Regions from separate parts of the Bacillus sp. Bwzl_19 genome, predicted to be linked through region 2. Evidence: riboswitches for the same ligand, from Rfam matches in the RefSeq annotation. Region 2 holds a riboswitch; each other region holds the start of a gene.
The links. A riboswitch is a leader RNA that binds a small molecule or an ion and turns the genes downstream of it on or off. The one in region 2 is predicted to bind S-adenosylmethionine.

Region 1 (4,677 bases), 1.5 Mb from region 2:
TGAAATCAGCAATTGACAGATATCGTTTCACACCTGCCGTCCTTGCCGAATTGCTTGTTGCTTAATGAACAAAGGGTAATAAAAAAGCGGGAGAGCGTCAATAGCGGCGCTTAAAAAAGCATGGGGAGTGGGACGTGATGTACGGATTCGCTTAACGCTAAAAATAACAAAACAAAGCCCTTATAAGAGACGCCAAGGGCTTTTGTCTGTTTCAAGCGAGTTCTTTATACATGATCACATGCGGGCCGATGCCGGGTATGTCAAAGGGGCTGCCGATGCTTGTCCAGCCGAGCTTTTCGTAATATCCTTTCACGTGATATCTGGCGTTGCACCAGACAAGCGCCGCCCCCATATCGGCCAGTTTCCGTTCTGCATAGGCGATTAATGTGCTTCCCGCTTTTTGTGTCCGGTATTCCTCAAGCGTCGCCATGCCGCGCAGCTGGTAGGCGGGCTCAGCTTTTAATGCCTGCTGAGACTGCGGATAGAAAGAAGCGATGCTGATCAATTGTCCGTCGTAAAAACCTCCGAGATGAAAAGCTCCTTTTACGCTGTCCTGATCATATTTACAATCCTCTATCGTCTGATGGGGGCGCAGCACGCTGTGTCTGATCGCGTACGTGTCTTCTGCGGTGATGGGTTTTACTTCAACCATAAAAAAAATCCTCCTTTGCTTGATTCTTTTTCTGTATCGTACCATGAAAAAGCCGCCTGTCATATCAGGCGGCTTGTTTTCACATCAATGCAAATATACATCAGCCCGTTTTTCATCCTTTTGCTTAATATAAGCTGCGAGTTCTGACGTCAAATCAGAACGGAGAAACGGGGTGATTAAATAGATTCCGTTAAACAGTTCGCACGCCGTGTCAAGAAGCGACTTGGCGATGGCAAGGCCCTCGGCTTTCTGCTTCCGCTTATCTTCACCGGCCTGCGCCATTTTTTCCCGGATGCTGTCTGACAGCTTAATGCCCGGTATTTCATGATGAATGAACTCTGCGTTGCGGCTGCTCGTTAACGGCATAATGCCGATATACACCGGCGTTTTGAGATGCTTCGTTTCATGATGAATGTCAATGAGCTGCTGCTCTGAGTAAACAGGCTGAGACACGAAGTAGTCGGCTCCGCACTCGATTTTTTTCTCCAGCCGTTTTACCGCCTTATCAAGATGGCGGACATTCGGATTGAATGCCCCGGCTACGGAAAAGTTCGTTTTCTTGCCGAGCGGTTTCCCTGATAAAGAAATGCCCTCGTTGAATTGCTTAATCAGCCTGATCAAGTCAAAGGACGTCAAATCATAGACGGAGGTAGCTCCCGGAAAGTCGCCGATTTTTGAAGGATCGCCCGTGATGGCTAAAATGTCGGTGAGCCCGAGCGTATCCAGCCCCATTAAATGTGACTGAAGGCCGATGATATTGCGGTCTCTGCATGTAATGTGGACGAGAGAACGGATATCAAGGCGCTCTTTCAGTAATGAACCGCAGGCTGCATTGCTGATCCTCGGTGTCGCCAATGAATTGTCGGCGAGCGTCAGCGCTTCTATGCCGGTTTCCTTTAATTCAGCCGCCGCTTTCAGAAATTTGCCAAAATTCAATTTTTTCGGCGGATCAAGCTCTACGATGATTGACCGTTTTTGCGCGGCGATTTCGTCTAAACCCGGATCGGTCCGTTCATCCCGGACTGAGATGACTTCTTCTTCCCGTCTGATTTTCACTTCTTTATCAGTAACGGGTGAAAGTCCGTGGACCGCATCAGCCATGGCTCTGATGTGGTTGGGCGTTGTGCCGCAGCAGCCTCCGATAATGCGCGCGCCCTGAGTGCGGAATTGTATGGCGCTCTCCCGGAAATAGGCATCGTCCGTATCATAAACAAGCCGGCCTCCTTCTAAAGACGGAAGGCTGCTGTTCGGATAGACCGATAAATAAGCGTCACGGAAAATAGGCACTTCGGTAAGGGCTTCAATCATGTGGTACGGGCCGAGCCGGCAATTGATTCCCGTTATATCAGCGCCGAGGCCGGCAATTGATCTGAGCGCTTCCCGAAGCGGTGTTCCGTCCTGCAGCACGCCCTGTTCGTGCATGGAAACGTTCAGCATGATCGGGAGTTCCGTTTCTTTTCTGGCGATCTTCAGCACTTCGCGCGCTTCTTCTAAATCATAGTATGTTTCCAAGAGCAGGCCGTCCGGCTCCTCGTGAAGCAGTAAATAAAGCTGCTCCCGAAAGCTGCGTTTAATCTCCTCAAGGCTGTAGGCGTTTTTGTTGAAGGTGCGGATGCCGCCCATCGTTCCCAAAACATAAGCGCCGTCTGAGGAAGCGCGCGCGATTCTGACCGCCTCCTGATTGATTCTTTTCGTGTCATCTTCAAGTCCGTATCTTGAGAGCTTAATAAAATTCGCGCCGTACGTGTTTGTTTGAACGATGTCTGCCCCGGCTTCCACGTAAGCCTTATGTATCCGCTTGATTTCCTCGGGCTTTGAGACGTTCAGTTCCTCAAAACATCTGTCAATGCCGTAGGAATAAAGGAGAGTGCCCATCGCGCCGTCCCCGATTAATATCCGTTCTTCCAAGTCTTGTAATAGTCCCATTGTTTGCCTCCTTCATCACATTCAGCAAGGAAAAAAGAGAAATAAAAAAAGTCTTCTTAAGAAGAAGACTTTGTGATCATTTGTCTCTCTTCTTATCTTCCAAGCTGTTTATTAGCTTGCTGGATTTAGCACCTTGGTCATGGTTTGGGTAAACCATTACACCGGTTGCTGAAGCGTCGTCGGGCCAGTCCCTCGGCTTCTCTTGATAAGAACGTTCATTTAATTGTCATGGGTTTCCAAAACTTAACTGTGAAAATCCCTTTCTCCAAATTTACCGAAAATAGAGACAATAATCAATAGGAATCACATAATTTATCTAAAATTAATAAATTGAACATCAATCGGCAGGTCTGCACCGCGGACGGCTGCAATAATCTGCTGCAGATCATCTTTATTTTTTCCGGTGACGCGCACTTGGTCGTCCTGAATCTGCGACTTTACTTTCAAGCCGGAGTTTTTAATCACTGCATTGATTTTTTTTGCGTTGTCTTTATCAATGCCCTGTACAAGCTTCGCGCGCTGGCGCACTGTGCCTCCCGAGGCATTTTCAATTTTGCCGTATTCAATGTTTTTCGTCGGCACATCCCGTTTGATCAGCTTGCCGCTCAGCACATCTTTGAGCTGATTCAATTTAAACTCGTCATCTGAAATCAGGACAAGTTCTTCCTTTTCTAAACTCACATCGCTTTTAGATCCTTTAAAGTCATAGCGCGTGCCGATTTCTTTCAGCGTCATCTGAATCGCATTCTGAACTTCGGGAAATTCAACTTTTGATACGATATTAAAAGAACTTTCTTTTGCCATGAGAAAACCTCCTATAACATTTCACTTATGAGTTGATTATAGTAGAATAAAGAGAAATGTCCAACAGCATAAAGCATGAATTTGTGTGAATTGGAAAAAATGGGAAAAACATCAGCCTCATACGGGCGAAGCAGGAAGGACGATAACATGAGACCAGGGCAGCAGCTCACGCTTAGTATAGATCACCAAACCGATTTCGGTTATTTTTTAACTGACGGCGAGGATACGGTTCTTTTACATAACAGTGAAATCACAGAGGATATCGAAGACAGAGATGAAGTGGACGTATTTATTTACGTCGACCATCAGGAAAGGCTCGCGGCGACGATGAAAAAGCCGCTCATCAGCTTTTATGATTACGGATGGGTGGAAGTGACGGATCAAGTGGAGGATATGGGCGTATTCGTCGACGTCGGTCTGTCAAAAGACGCGCTCGTCGCAACGGAGCATCTGCCCCCGTATAAATCCGTCTGGCCGCAAAAAGGCGACAGACTGTATTGCATGCTTAAGGTGACAAACCGCGGGCGCATGTTTGCCAAGCCGGCGCCGGAGGACATCATCAGCGAATTATTTACAGATGCAGGCGAAGAGATGATGAATAAAGAACTGACGGGAACGGTGTACAGGCTGATTGCATCAGGCTCTTTCATTATTACAGATGAAGGCATCCGCGGGTTTATTCACTCTTCGGAAAGAAAAGAAGAGCCGAGACTCGGCAGCCGTGTGACAGGGCGTGTCATCGAGGTGAAGGAAGACGGCTCTGTCAACATGTCGCTGCTGCCGAGAAAGCAGGACGCGCTTTCTGTTGACGCTGAAGAGATTTTGACCTATCTGAGATCAAGAAACGGCGCGATGCCATACGGAGACAAAAGCCATCCTGACGATATTCGCGAACGGTTCAATTTAAGCAAAGCCGCCTTTAAGCGGGCGCTCGGCCACCTGATGAAAAACGGCAAGGTATATCAGGAAGACGGCTGGACATACGAAAAACAATAAATTTTCTGCAAAAACATCGGTGAACAAAACCGATGTTTTTTATTTCCTTCAAAACCACAATATTCCTGATTTTCTTTGTTTTCATGTTTGTTTTCAAAAAAATAAATATTTTATTGAAATAAAATATTCTGACACGCAGACCGATATATAGAAAAAACCGCAAAGGAGAGTTTCAATGAAAAAAATGGTGATATTTGCGGCTGTTCTGCTGATCGCACTCGGTGCGGCCGGATGTGCAAACAGCCAATCAGACGAAACGGCCGGCCGTGAGGCGAAAAAAATCGGGATGATGCTGACGG
Region 2 (4,677 bases):
GCCGGATTTATGATATGATAATATAGAAAAAGAGAATGAAAGGGGATTTTCATTTTGGGAATGCCTGTAGAATTTAATACTATGATTGTGACTAAAGGCAATGAAAAACGGATAGAGGAAAATATCTTTTTATTAGAGAAAGAGGGCTATCGGGTCTATCCTCTCGATATTCCGATGGACGTGCGCAAAACAAAAAACGGCGAGAAATCCGGCACGGGTGAAGTCCAAAAGCTCGAGTGGGCGAACGGCCGGACAAGCATTACATACAGACTCACTTCGCTTCATTCGACAAATTGAAAAAACAAAAGCCGAGGGCATATACGCCCTTGGCTTTTTTGGTTAAACGAGAGGTCCGCCGGCTTTGGCAATGGAGTCTGCATGGGAAAACTTTTTAAAGTTTTCTTTGAACTCATTGGCTAAAAACAGCGCTTTTTCGTTGTATGCTTTTTTATCGCTCCATGTGTTTTCAGGCTGAAGAACCTCATCCGGAACGCCCGGAACATGAACGGGGCTGTGCAGACCGAAAATGCTGTCTGCTGTCATGTCTGTCTGATCAAGCGTGCCGTCAATTGCGGCTTTGACCATCGCTCTTGTATACGAAAGTTTCATCCGCTCTCCGACTCCGTACCCTCCGCCGGTCCAGCCTGTGTTGACCAGAAAGACTTGAACGCCGTGTTCGTCGATTTTCTTCCCGAGCATTTCGGCATATACGTGAGCCGGAAGCGGCAGGAACGGTGAACCGAAGCACGTGGAAAAAGTCGTTTGCGGAGATGTCACACCGCGTTCGGTTCCGGCAAGTTTGCTGGTGTACCCGCTTAAGAAATGATACATCGCCTGCTCCTTCGTCAGTTTGCTGATCGGAGGGAGCACACCGAATGCATCCGCCGTTAAAAAGACGATCGCCTGCGGGTGGCCGGCAATGCTAGGCTGCACGATATTGCCGATCATCTCAATCGGATATGCGGCTCTTGTGTTTTCCGTGTAGAAGGAATTGTCGTAATCCGCCTCACCCGTTTTCTCATCAAGCACAACATTCTCAAGAACAGACCCGAAGCGGATCGCGTGAAAAATCTGCGGTTCTTTTTCTTCGCTCAGATTTATACATTTAGCGTAACATCCGCCTTCAATGTTAAAAACGCCGGAATCAGACCAGCCGTGCTCGTCATCGCCGATCAGTTTCCGGTCCGCATCGGCTGAAAGCGTCGTTTTCCCAGTGCCGGAAAGACCGAAAAACAGGGCGACATCGCCTTTTTCACCGACGTTGGCTGAGCAGTGCATCGGCAGAATATCCTGCTGCGGGAGCAGAAAGTTCATAATCGAGAATATTGATTTTTTCATTTCTCCGGCGTACTCGGTGCCGCCGATTAAAATGACGCGCTTTTCGAAGGATACAATAATAAATGTTTCAGAATGCGTGCCGTCCGTTTCCGGATCAGCTTTAAAATGCGGAGCTGAAAGAATGGTAAACGGCTGTGCTTGCGGATCTTTTTCATTCGTCTCCGGTCTGATAAACAGCTGGCGCGCGAATAAATTATGCCACGCAAATTCATTTACGACTGTAATCGGCAGTCTGTATTTTTCATCTGCGCCTGCGAATCCTTCAAAAACAAACAGTTCATCTCTCTGTTTTAAGTAGCTGACGACTTTGGCGTACAGCTTTTCAAACGCTTCTTCAGAAATGGGCTGGTTCACCGCGCCCCAATCAATTTGATTTTCTGTGCTTTTTTCACGAACGATAAATTTATCTTTAGGTGATCGGCCCGTATATGCGCCGGTAGTGGCGCGTACGGCGCCTGTTGATGTCAGCGTTCCTTCATTTCGGCTGATCACTTTTTCAGTAAGTTTTGGAGCTGATAAATTATGATGCACATTCGGACTTGCGAGTAACGCTTGAAGATCTGCGGTTAAATCAACTAATTTCATAAAAACCTTCCTTTGCCGGTTTATTTGTATTTCGCTGAATGTGGAATTAGTATAACATATATATAAAAATAGTCTATACTATTTATTATTTTTTGTTTGTGTTTTTTCCATTGCTTCCCGAAATAAAGGCGCGTAATCGCTTTAATTCATATTGACACTTTCCGCCCTTTTACGATAAGATATTTCATTGAGCGGATACTCTTATCCCGAGCTGGCGGAGGGACAGGCCCGATGAAGCCCAGCAACCGGTTTCTCTGTAAAAAAGCAGGTGAAAACACTGTGGGAAACCAAGGTGCTAACCTGATGCAAGGTTTAATATTTCCTTGAGCGATAAGAGTGAAAGGCACACAGACCAAACCCTTTCCTCGAGTGGAAAAGGTTTTTTTATTTCATAAAATATGCCAATTAACATTCTCTGATATAGTATGACATTGTATTAAGAGGGAGCGAGTTCCGTATCATATGAAAAGGTCTTGCAAAAGATCTTTTTTCAGGAGGAAAAGTAAATGAGTAAAAACCGTCGACTATTTACATCTGAATCTGTTACCGAGGGTCATCCGGATAAAATCTGTGACCAAATTTCTGACAGTATCTTAGATGAGATTTTAAAAAATGACCCGAACGCGCGCGTAGCCTGCGAAACGTCTGTAACAACAGGTCTTGTGCTGGTAAGCGGAGAGATTACAACATCAACATACGTTGACATTCCGAAAACAGTCCGTGAAACGATTAAAGAAATCGGCTACACACGGGCTAAATACGGATTTGATGCGGAGACTTGCGCTGTTTTAACATCAATTGATGAACAGTCTGCGGATATCGCGATGGGTGTCGATCAGGCTCTTGAAGCGCGTGAAGGCACAATGAGCGACGCTGAAATCGAAGCGATCGGAGCGGGGGACCAAGGTCTGATGTTCGGTTATGCGTGTAACGAAACGAAAGAGCTTATGCCGCTTCCGATCTCACTGGCGCATAAATTAGCCCGCCGTCTGAGCGAAGTCCGCAAAGAAGACATTCTTCCGTACCTTCGCCCTGACGGAAAAACGCAAGTTACCGTTGAATATGATGAAAACAACAAACCTGTCCGCATCGATGCGATCGTCATCTCAACTCAGCACCATCCGGAAATTACGCTTGAGCAGATTCAGCGCAATCTGAAAGAGCATGTCATTAACCCTGTCGTGCCTGAGGAACTGATCGATGAAGAGACAAAATACTTCATCAACCCTACGGGACGTTTCGTAATCGGCGGTCCGCAAGGTGATGCGGGGCTTACAGGCCGTAAAATCATCGTTGACACATACGGCGGATATGCACGCCACGGCGGCGGCGCGTTCTCCGGTAAGGATGCGACGAAGGTAGACCGTTCAGCGGCATACGCTGCGAGATACGTAGCGAAAAACATCGTGGCAGCAGGCCTTGCTGATTCTTGTGAAGTGCAGCTTGCATACGCAATCGGCGTGGCACAGCCTGTTTCTATTTCCATCAATACGTTTGATACAGGAAAAGCTTCTGAAGAGAAACTGATCGAAGTCGTACGGAATAACTTCGACCTGAGACCTGCCGGCATTATTAAAATGCTTGATTTGCGCCGCCCGATCTATAAGCAGACTGCTGCTTACGGCCACTTCGGACGCCATGATGTGGATCTTCCTTGGGAGCGTACTGACAAGGCGGATGCGCTTCGCAAAGAAGCACTAGGAGAATAATTTTATAGCCGCTTACTTAAGCGGCTTTCCCTTTTTGCAGATGCTGCCATGCTGATTTTTTACATAGCGTGAAACCAATGGCGTAACAAAGCGTCTATAAAAAGGGGGTCCAATTAGAAAATTACACTTATGGAGGCTATACTATGTGTGGATTTGTCGGTGTTTTTAATAAGCATCCATTAACTCAAACCGCAGATCAAGAAGAGCTAATCAAACAAATGAATCAAATGATCGTTCACCGCGGTCCTGACAGCGATGGGTATTATCATGACGAGCACGTCGGTTTCGGCTTCAGACGGCTCAGTATTATTGACGTAGAAAACGGCGGACAGCCTTTATCATATGAAGACGAAAAATATTGGATCATTTTTAACGGCGAAATCTATAACTACATTGAATTGAGAGAAGAGCTTGAAGCGAAAGGCTACAAGTTCAATACAGATTCCGATACCGAGGTGCTCCTTGCGACATACCGCCATTATAAAGAAGAAGCTGCTTCAAAGCTTCGCGGAATGTTTGCGTTTTTAATCTGGAACAAAGCTGACCGTGTCATGTACGGCGCGAGAGACCCGTTCGGAATTAAACCGCTGTATTACACAACCATCGGGGACAAAGTGTATTTTGCTTCTGAAAGAAAAAGTTTAATGGCCGCTCAAAACGGTATTGATCTTGATACAGCTTCTTTACAGCAATATATGTCTTTCCAATTCGTTCCTGAACCGAGCACGCTTGACGCTGAAGTGAAAAAAGTCGAGCCGGGCAGCCAGTTTACGATCCGCCCGGAAGGCGATATCGCGTTTAAAACGTATTTCAAAGCGAACTTTAAGCCCGTTCAGTCTGATGAAGATAAATTGGTGAAAGAAGTCAGAGACGCAATCTTTGACTCTGTCAAAGTCCACATGAGAAGTGACGTTCCCGTCGGCTCGTTCCTATCAGGCGGTATTGACTCTTCTTTTATCGTCTCAGTTGCGAAAGAATTTCACCCGAACCTGAAAACATTTTCTGTCGGCTTCGAGCAGCAGGGCTTCAGTGAAGTTGATGTAGC
Region 3 (4,677 bases), 860 kb from region 2:
ATTCAAAACGGGTGGCGAAATAGAAATCCCTCCCCCGCACATGGTAAGATAAGACAAAGGAGATGACGGTATGAAAAATGAAATCATTGAACGCTTTACCTCTTATGTAAAAGTCGATACACAGTCTGACGAAAACAATGAAAACTGCCCTTCAACCCCCGGACAGCTGACTTTGGCCAACATGCTGGCGGATGAATTAAAGTCGATCGGCATGACAGAAATCACAGTCGATGACAATGGGTACGTGATGGCGACTCTTCCGGCTAATACGGATAAAGACGTGCCGACTGTCGGTTTTCTGGCTCACGTGGATACCGCAACTGATTTTACCGGAAAAAATGTGAATCCTCAGATTATTGAGAGCTATGACGGACATGATATCGTTCTGAATGACAAACTCAATGTCGTCCTTTCGCCTGAACAATTCCCGGAGCTTTCCCGCTATAAAGGCCAGACGCTGATCACAACGGACGGCACGACGCTGCTCGGAGCCGACAACAAAGCGGGCATCGCCGAAATCATGACAGCAATGGCGTACTTGATCAAACACCCTGACATCAAACACGGCACGATCCGGGTCGCCTTCACGCCTGATGAAGAAATCGGCAGAGGCCCTCACAAATTTGATGTCGGCCGCTTCAACGCCGCATTCGCTTACACGATAGACGGAGGCCCCCTCGGCGAACTGCAATATGAAAGCTTCAACGCAGCCGCAGCTAAGCTTACTTGTTACGGAAAAAGCGTTCACCCCGGAACGGCAAAAAACAAAATGGTAAACGCTTCAAAAATCGCGATGGAATTTCATCACGCGCTGCCGAAAGAAGAAGCGCCGGAATATACGGAAGGATATGAAGGCTTCTATCACTTGCTTTCCATGAACGGCGACGTTTCTGAAGCCGCCCTGTCGTATATCATCAGAGATTTTGACAGAGAGCGCTTTACAGAACGAAAAGAATATATGCAGAAAACCGCCGACGCGCTTACGGCCAAATACGGCAAAGAAAGCATCAAGCTTGAATTGCATGATCAATACTACAATATGAGAGAAAAAATCGAACCGGTCAAAGAGATCGTCGACGTCGCATATCAAGCCATGAAAAACCTCGACATCGAACCGATTATCGAACCGATCCGGGGCGGAACCGACGGATCACAGCTCTCTTACATGGGACTGCCGACGCCGAACATCTTCACCGGCGGCCAAAACTTCCACGGAAAATATGAATACATTTCTGTCGATCATATGGAAAAAGCGGTAAACGTTATTGTTGAAATCGCCAGGCTGTTTGAAGAACGCGCGTAAAACCAAAGCCCCCTGCTTTGGTTTTTTTCTTTCACGTGAAACCTTTCCTTCTTTCTTTACGTATATAAGGTATGAAATGGAAAAAAGGAGTGAAGACTATGGCAAGAGGCACTGTAGCGAAAGAATTGAAAAAAACCTTAAAAGACCCGCGCGTTTTGGAAACGAAATCAAATCCTTTTAAAAAGCTGCGGAAAATGTTCAAACGATTTTTTTAAGATAACTTATCGTTTTCTTACAAAAAATAAAGAAAGCGCTGTCAATCTATAATCATCTGTTAGAAGCAGTTATTTTGCATATCATAGGATTTTTTAGGGTACTGAATAACACAAGGCAAACGAAAACACTGAATTAGTTAATTCGACTCTGTTAAAAAATAGTAAAAAAGTGATATAAACGTTAATCATTCAGCAGCCGATACAATCTATAGAACCACAACATGAGTGAAATCCCTTGCAACTTATAGTCGTTTTTACGGAAAATGTCGTTATTTTTTAAAAAAGTGACAATTGTTTGAATACTTTTCGTTTGTTTTTTCGTACAATAATAATACCAAAACTTTTTTTGGGAGGTATGTAAAATGATGCTACTTATTTTTGCTGCTTTGACAGGATACCTGGTTTTCTCTTTCAGTAAGGACAACCGCCGGAAAACGCCAAAGACAAGCCCGCTGGTGACAGCTGCCGACACGAATAACATCATTGATTTAAATGCGATCCGTCAAAAACGCCGGATGCCGCTATCATAAAAAACGACAGCTGCCGCAAAATCGGCAGCCTTTTTTTATGCACCTGCCTATATGAAACCATCCGCCTCCTTTTTACGTACAACATAAAAAAGGAGTTTTTTTATGAATCATTTTTATATCAAAGAGCGGGTGTTTACATTTAAGAATCGGTTTCAAGTGTTTCTTGAAAGCGGAAAAGAAGTCTTCAATGCGGAGGGAAAGTTGTTTTCGTTCGGCGATGAACTGAAGCTGACTGATTTGGACGGACGCACACTCGCCAGCGTCAGTCAGAAACTGATGTCGCTCGTTCCCCGTTACGAGATTTCCGTAAGCGGCAAACCTGTATGCCAAGTCATCAAGAAAGTAACGTTTTTCAAACCGAAATTTGAAATTTCCGGCCTCGGCTGGGATATTACCGGCGACGTGTGGGGACGGAATTTTCAAGTGACAGACGGAAAATCAAGCCGGATGACCGTCAGTAAAACATGGATGAGCTGGGGCGATTCCTATCATCTGCAGATTGAAAATGAAGAGGATATCGTTCTTTGTCTCGCAATCGCAATTGTGATTGATATGGTTCTATTTGAGGGTGACAAATAAAAATATTTATCGAAATATATTGACAATTCTAGAAAACATACTAAGATTAATAGTATTACAGTTTATTCTGAAAAATAGCATATTTCCTTATCAAGAGAGGTGGAGGGACTGGCCCTATGATACCCGGCAACCGCTGTTCAGCAGAATGGTGCTAAATCCTGAAGATAAGGTTGAGATTTGCGGACGCAAGCTCTTCCCTATCCGAGGGAAGAGCTTTTTTATATTTCATCAGGAAAGAAGGAATCGTTCATGTCACAGCAAAACACAGAGCAACCATTGCACACTCTTCTAAGAAAAAACCCGCCGTTTCGCGCGGATCAGGTCGGAAGCCTGCTGCGGCCGGCGGCTGTGAAGCAAGCCCGTCTGCAAAGAGCGGCTGATGAGATTTCGGCAGAACAGCTGCGCGAAATCGAAAACAAAGAAATCATCCGCAGTGTGGAAAAGCAAAAAGAAACCGGCCTCAATGTCGTGACAGACGGCGAATTCCGCCGTGCCTGGTGGCATTTCGATTTTCTCGAAAACTTAGACGGCGTCGAAGCGTTTACGCCTGAGAGCGGCATTCAGTTCCACAACGTACAGACGAAAGCGCGCGGCATTAAAGTAACGGGAGATATTGAATTTTCTCAGCATCCGATACTTGAAGATTATAAATTCCTGCACAGCATTGCCGGCGATGCTGTGCCAAAAATGACCATCCCAAGCCCGAATATGCTGTTTTTCCGCGGAAAATTGGAAAAAGCGGCGTATCAGAACGATTACCAACAATTTCAGCATGATGTATCACAGGCGTATAAAAAAGCGATTCAGGCTTTCTATGACGCCGGGTGCCGCTATCTTCAGCTCGATGATACCGCATGGGCCGTTTTCTTATCGGAGGCGGGGCTTCGTCAGATTGAAGCTTTCGGCACGACGCCGGATGAGCTGCGCAGGCTGTTCGCCGCTTCCATTAATGACGCCATCAAAGATCGTCCTGCCGATCTGAAGGTTACGATGCATATCTGCCGCGGCAACTTCCAGTCCACATGGACGGCTGAAGGCGGATATGATGCGGCGGCGGAAACGATTTTTGACGGACTTGACCTTGACGGATTGTTCTTGGAATATGATGATTCCCGCTCCGGCGGCTTTGAACCGCTTCGTTATGTCAAACGCTCTGATCTTCAGCTTGTGCTCGGTTTGATTACGTCGAAACACGGCGAACTCGAAGACAAGGATGCGGTTAAACGCCGGATTGAAGAAGCTTCTCAATATGTCAGCCTGGATCAGCTTTGCCTCAGCCCGCAATGCGGGTTCGCTTCGACTGAGGAAGGAAATCTGATCACAGAAGAACAGCAATGGGCGAAACTGCGCCATGTCGTCGACATTGCCGATGAAGTCTGGAAATAAAAAAAAGACACGCTTACAGCGTGTCTTTTTCGTTTTACAGCGGATCGGTTCCGATTAAAATATCGATATCTATCGTAATATCAGCCGCTTTCCGGCTGATAAAGCGCTGAATGCTTTCATCAGAACATTTCCATGTTAAGGGCGTCATTTTCACAAGCAGCTCAAGATCAGGCTGCGATAAGGTCTTCGTGTAACACAGCCGCTTGCGCTCAAAGGCTTGAAAGCCGGTTTGGAAACGGACGGCCGCAGACTCAGCGGTATCATTCCGTTCAGGACTGTCTCCGAAGAAGAATTCCCTTACTTCTTTCAAGTAATCGCGCCGCGGCACCGCTTTAATGACTGTGCCGCCCTTTCTTAAAAGCCTGCTGCATTCCTTGTAATTCCAAGGTGACAAAACAGACAGAATCACATCAAAACTGCTGTCGGCAAACGGCGTATCCGCCACATCAGCGACGGCAAAAATATTATGATCCCCGAAGGCTTTTGCAGCTTGCAGCACACCTTCTTTCGAGATATCAATGCCGATTCCCGTCACGGAAAAAGCGGGCTGCAGCAATCTGCATACAGCGTCTAAATGGGAGCCCTCTCCGCATCCCGCATCCAATACCGCCGCCTGTTTTCGCGGAGATTGAATACGGCTGATGATGACGGCGATCTCTTTTTG
Region 4 (4,677 bases), 810 kb from region 2:
GGACAGTCCAGCGCCTGTCTGATTAATTCTTCATCAGAATCCTGAAGCTCCCGCTCGGTAAAGCCCATCGCCCCGGCAAGCAAACGGAACACTTCTGTATTCGATTTGCTGTCTCCATACGGTTCGATCACCGGTTTTTGCAGCTGAATAAAATGATGCCAGTAAGACGTGTAAAAATCCGTACTTTCAAAAGCAGATGCAGCAGGGAGCACAATATCCGCATATTTGGCGGTTTCCGTTAAAAATAAATCATGAACGATTGTAAATAAATCCTCCCGCAGCAGGCCTTTTCTGACTTTATTCGCTTCCGGGGCAACCACTGCGGGATTGGTGCCGTAAATAAACAGGGAGCGCACGGGCGGATTTGTTTCTAAAAGAACGCTTCCGAGCCTGTTCATATTAAATGATCTTGGCTTTCTGCCGTATAGCAGATCAGGACGCTGGAGCGCCTGTCTGTTATAGTTTAATACCGCACTGTTATGTTTGATTGCGCCTCCCCCGGTGTTGAGCCATTGTCCTGTTACAGCCGGAAGACAGGCAACGGTGCGGACGATCATTCCGCCGTTGTCATGATGCTGAATGCCGTTTCCGATCCTGATAAGGGAAGGGGAGGCTTCACCGTACATTCTCGCAAGACGTCTGATATTGTCGGCTTTAACGCCTGTAATAACAGAAACCGTTTCCGGATCATACTGTTTGATATGCGCTTTTAATTCTTCGCTGCCTTCGGTGTATTCTGTGAGAAATGCTTCATCGTGAAGGTTCTCATCGAATAAGACATGCATGATACCGAGAGCGAGTGCGGCATCTGTGCCGGGACGAATGGGAATAAACCAATCGGCAAGCCGGCCGGTTTGATTCTTATGTACATCGATAACGACAATTTTAGCTCCTTTTTTCCGGGCTTTTTGAGCAATCATGACTTGGTGCATATTTGTGCTGACAGCATTGATTCCCCAAAAAATAAAGAGCTTTGCATGGATGGTCTCCTCAGGATCAGTACCCGCGCCTTCTCCCATTGTATAGTTATAGCCTTCAGATCCGGCTTTGCTGCAGATCGTACGTTCAAGATGACTCGCCCCGAGACGATGGAAAAAACGGCGGTCCATTCCCTCTGCAGCCAGTTTTCCCATATTGCCGTAAAAGCTGTACGGAAGAATGCTTTCTGCTCCTTCTTCGGCAATCAGCTCTTTCCAGCGCGCACTGATCGTATTGATCGCTTCCTCCCAAGAAATAGGCGCAAACTTTGCTTCGCCTTTTTCACCAATCCGCTTTAACGGAGCGGTTAACCGCTTCTCATCATAAATGCGCTCAGCCATGTGTCTGACTTTGTTGCATATGTTTCCTGATGTGACAGGGTGATCTGGGTCTCCCTGAATTTTAACGATTTTTCCGTCTTTTTTTGTCACAAGCAAACCGCATTGATCGGGACAGTCCAGTGAGCATACCGACTTAAAGACCCCGTTTGGCTGTTCTGCTGCAGAATTCATAGCCCATTTCTCCTCTTTTTTTATATTGTAAGCATTATAACATTTCAAAATCGAACGTCAATTCTGAAAAAAGTGTTGACATCCAGGAAAGACTTTTCTATGATGGGTTTATTCTTTTAAACAGCCTGACAATTTCATCATTTTATTTTCTATCAAGAGAGGTGGAGGGACTGGCCCTATGAAACCTCGGCAACATTTATTGTGCCAATTCCAGCAAGCGTACGCTTGAAAGATAGGAAAGAATGATCTATACATATTTGTACGCTTCAAGCGGATAAAGACGGTATATGAATCTCTTTCCTTCTTCGGGGAAAGAGATTTTTTTGTGAAAAAATTTATGTGAAAAGGATGTTTTGCACCATGACGGTTGTAATTACCGCACCATATCACGACGAGGGGCTGAAGGAGCTGACAGAGCTGTTCGGCCGGACTGTGCACAGGCCGTGGAAGAAGCACGGCCGGGCTTATCGGGAAGACGAATTAATCCGGATGATCCAAGAGACAAATGCGGCGGGGCTTATTACTGAACTTGATGAGGTATCTGAGCGTGTCATTGACATATTGCCGGATTCCGCTTTTATCGGCGTCTGCAGAGGGATGCCGTCTAATGTGGATATTGAGGCGGCGACTAAAAGAAAGATTCCTGTTTTCTTTACACCGGCCCGAAATGCCCAGGCCGTTGCTGAACTGTTTATCGGAAATGTGATTTCATTTTTGCGTCATACGTATTCTTCCCATCAGTGGCTGAAGGATGGGAAATGGAATGGTGATTATTTGCAGGCTTACGTCAAATTCAGAGGAAATGAGCTGACGGGAAAAACAGTCGGTCTTATCGGTTTCGGAGCTGTTGGACAGAGAATCGCCCGGCTATTGGCCGCCTTTGACTGTAAGGTGCTGTACTATGACCCATTTGTCAATCATGAAAACCGGGAGTATGAAAAAACGACGATGGAACGGGTATTTTCTGAAAGTGATATTGTTTCCGTTCACTTGCCGCGCACAGAAGAAACCATCGGCCTTATCGGCGCCAAGCACTTTCAATTGATGAAACAAGAAGCTGTTTTTGTCAATACGTCAAGAGCGGCGGTAACAGACAGAGAAGAGCTGTTGCGGGTGCTGAAAGAACGGCGGATTAAAGGAGCGATCCTTGATGTATTTTATCACGAACCGCCTGAATCTTCTGATTATGAAATCATTTCTTTGCCGAATGTGTTAGCGACTCCCCATTTAGCGGGGGCACCATTTGAAGTGGAGGATCATCATGTGAGGATTTTAAATGAAGCGCTTTTCAAATGGAAAAAAGATCAAACCTGCTCAATACGTGAACTTTATAACAAAAGAGAACTTGAAACAAAGGGATAGGAAAAGGAGGAAGCTGTAATGGCTGGACAAAAAGGCTACCTTGTATTTGACATCGGGACGGGGAATGCGCGAGTCGCGGTTGTGACTGCCGGCGGCGAAGTGACCGCACTTGAAAGGGAAGACATTGAATATGTGACAGATCCGCTTTATCCAGACGGCCGCTATTTCTCGCCGGAAAGAATATGGACGAAAATCAGCGCGATGGCAAGGACGGTTATTGCCAAAAGTCCTCATATTACATTAATCGGAATTACCTCAACAAGCCAGAGGCAGGGAGTTGTTCTGATCAATAAAGATAAAAAAGCATTTCTCGGTCTGCCCAATATTGATAACAGAGGGCGCGAATGGGAAAGCGGAATTGAGTTAAAAGATGAAGTGCATCAGCAAACCGGACGTCTCCCGAGCGCTTTATTTTCCGCAATGAAACTTGTCGGATTAAAAGAAAGACAGCCGTCATTATGGAAAGAAGTGACGTATATCACGAGCATCAGTGACTGGGTGACATTTGAGCTAAGCGGAATTTTGAGCTATGAGCCGTCACAGGCTGCCGAAACGCTGCTGTTTGACGTAAGGAAAAAAGCGTGGTCAGAAAAATTATGCAATATCTTCGGTGTTCCTTCTTCCATTCTGCCTTCACTCGTCAGATCCGGGACGGTTGTCGGAATGTTAACGTTTAAGAGAGCGGAGGTTCTCGGCCTTCCGGAAAGGGTACCTGTGATTGCAGGCGGAGGAGACACACAGCTTGCCATCAAAAGTGCGGATGCAAAGCCGGGGGATATCGTCATCATATCCGGCACGACAACGCCGATTACAAAGATAACGGCAGAGGCCGGAACTGAAAGTTTAGAGAAAGCATGGCTGAATTGCCACACAGAAGAAGGTCAATGGCTTCTTGAAACAAATCCGGGTGTAACCGGGCTCAATTATCAAAAATTAAAATCCATTTTTTATCCGAATGAATCCTACGGCATCATGGAACGGGAAATTGCAAGGCTGCCGAAATATGATCATGCGTGTGTTTCTGCGTTAGGCTCCTATTTATCGCCTGAGAAAAACGCACTTGCAAAAGGCGGATTTATCTTTGACGCCCCGCTGTCTCAAAATTTAAGCAGAGCGCATTTTGTCAAAGCAGCACTGCTGGAAATTGCTTTTTCAATTAAATGGAACTATGAGGCGTTAACAGAGGTAACTTCCTTTTCACAGAATGATGTGAAAGTATGCGGCGGCGGTTTCCAAAGTGATGCATTGACACAGTTTCTTGCTAACCTTCTGCAAAAGAAGATTTATAAGAGAGAAGGCTTCAGTCAGGCATCCGTGATGGGGGCGGCGGTGATTTGCAACGAGGCTCTCGGTGTGAAAGAAGAGCTTTCGAGTAACACAAAAGTTATTGAACCGGAATCGGATCAGACGGATCTCTTCCTATATGAAGAATGGAAACATACGCAAAGGTTATTTACGCATTTTCAGCCGGCGGTGAAAGCCTGACTCGGGGCTGGGATATATTTCTGAATGAATTAATGACAACATGAAAGTCTGCAGAGGAGGAACAAAAAATGCTTAATAAAATAGGAATTCCGAAACAGCTTACCTGGGGGTTTTTGGGAGTGGTGCTGTTTATGATGGGAGACGGCCTTGAGCAAGGCTGGCTCAGTCCGTTTTTAGTTGAAAACGGCTTGACGGTTCAGCAATCAGCGTCCCTGTTTACGGTTTACGGTATTTCTCTTGCAGCAGCGTCTTGGTTTTCAGGCGTCTGCCTCGAAGCCTTCGGGGCAAAGCGGACGATGTTTATGGGGCTGTTATTTTACGTCATCGGAACAGCCGCGTT

Region 1: it holds a riboswitch for S-adenosylmethionine, as region 2 does, so the genes downstream of both, ACW5MY_RS05730 (bifunctional homocysteine S-methyltransferase/methylenetetrahydrofolate reductase) here and metK (methionine adenosyltransferase) in region 2, are expected to answer to the same signal.
Region 3: it holds a riboswitch for S-adenosylmethionine, as region 2 does, so the genes downstream of both, ACW5MY_RS18585 (5-methyltetrahydropteroyltriglutamate--homocysteine S-methyltransferase) here and metK (methionine adenosyltransferase) in region 2, are expected to answer to the same signal.
Region 4: it holds a riboswitch for S-adenosylmethionine, as region 2 does, so the genes downstream of both, ACW5MY_RS09510 (2-hydroxyacid dehydrogenase) here and metK (methionine adenosyltransferase) in region 2, are expected to answer to the same signal.

Annotation. Positions count from the first base shown of each region.
Region 1 covers NZ_CM142729.1:1,093,476-1,098,152, forward strand. Annotated here, with positions in the region: gene ACW5MY_RS05725 (GNAT family N-acetyltransferase) at 212-652, opposite strand; gene ACW5MY_RS05730 (bifunctional homocysteine S-methyltransferase/methylenetetrahydrofolate reductase) at 737-2,578, opposite strand; SAM riboswitch class I at 2,668-2,790, opposite strand; gene ACW5MY_RS05735 (YajQ family cyclic di-GMP-binding protein) at 2,891-3,382, opposite strand; gene ACW5MY_RS05740 (CvfB family protein) at 3,482-4,378, shown strand; gene ACW5MY_RS05745 (BMP family lipoprotein) at 4,554-4,677, shown strand, end outside.
Region 2 covers NZ_CM142729.1:2,639,349-2,644,025, reverse strand. Annotated here, with positions in the region: gene ACW5MY_RS13970 (DUF2584 domain-containing protein) at 55-297, shown strand; gene pckA (phosphoenolpyruvate carboxykinase (ATP)) at 340-1,923, opposite strand; SAM riboswitch class I at 2,122-2,260, shown strand; gene metK (methionine adenosyltransferase) at 2,430-3,632, shown strand; gene asnB (asparagine synthase (glutamine-hydrolyzing)) at 3,776-4,677, shown strand, end outside.
Region 3 covers NZ_CM142729.1:3,502,772-3,507,448, forward strand. Annotated here, with positions in the region: gene pepT (peptidase T) at 71-1,303, shown strand; gene ACW5MY_RS18575 (hypothetical protein) at 1,881-2,048, shown strand; gene ACW5MY_RS18580 (LURP-one-related/scramblase family protein) at 2,151-2,627, shown strand; SAM riboswitch class I at 2,712-2,798, shown strand; gene ACW5MY_RS18585 (5-methyltetrahydropteroyltriglutamate--homocysteine S-methyltransferase) at 2,877-4,013, shown strand; gene ACW5MY_RS18590 (methyltransferase domain-containing protein) at 4,048-4,677, opposite strand, start outside.
Region 4 covers NZ_CM142729.1:1,826,399-1,831,075, reverse strand. Annotated here, with positions in the region: gene ACW5MY_RS09515 (molybdopterin oxidoreductase family protein) at 1-1,490, opposite strand, end outside; SAM riboswitch class I at 1,637-1,729, shown strand; gene ACW5MY_RS09510 (2-hydroxyacid dehydrogenase) at 1,851-2,852, shown strand; gene ACW5MY_RS09505 (FGGY-family carbohydrate kinase) at 2,871-4,337, shown strand; partial or broken gene ACW5MY_RS09500 (RbtT/DalT/CsbX family MFS transporter) at 4,406-4,677, shown strand, end outside.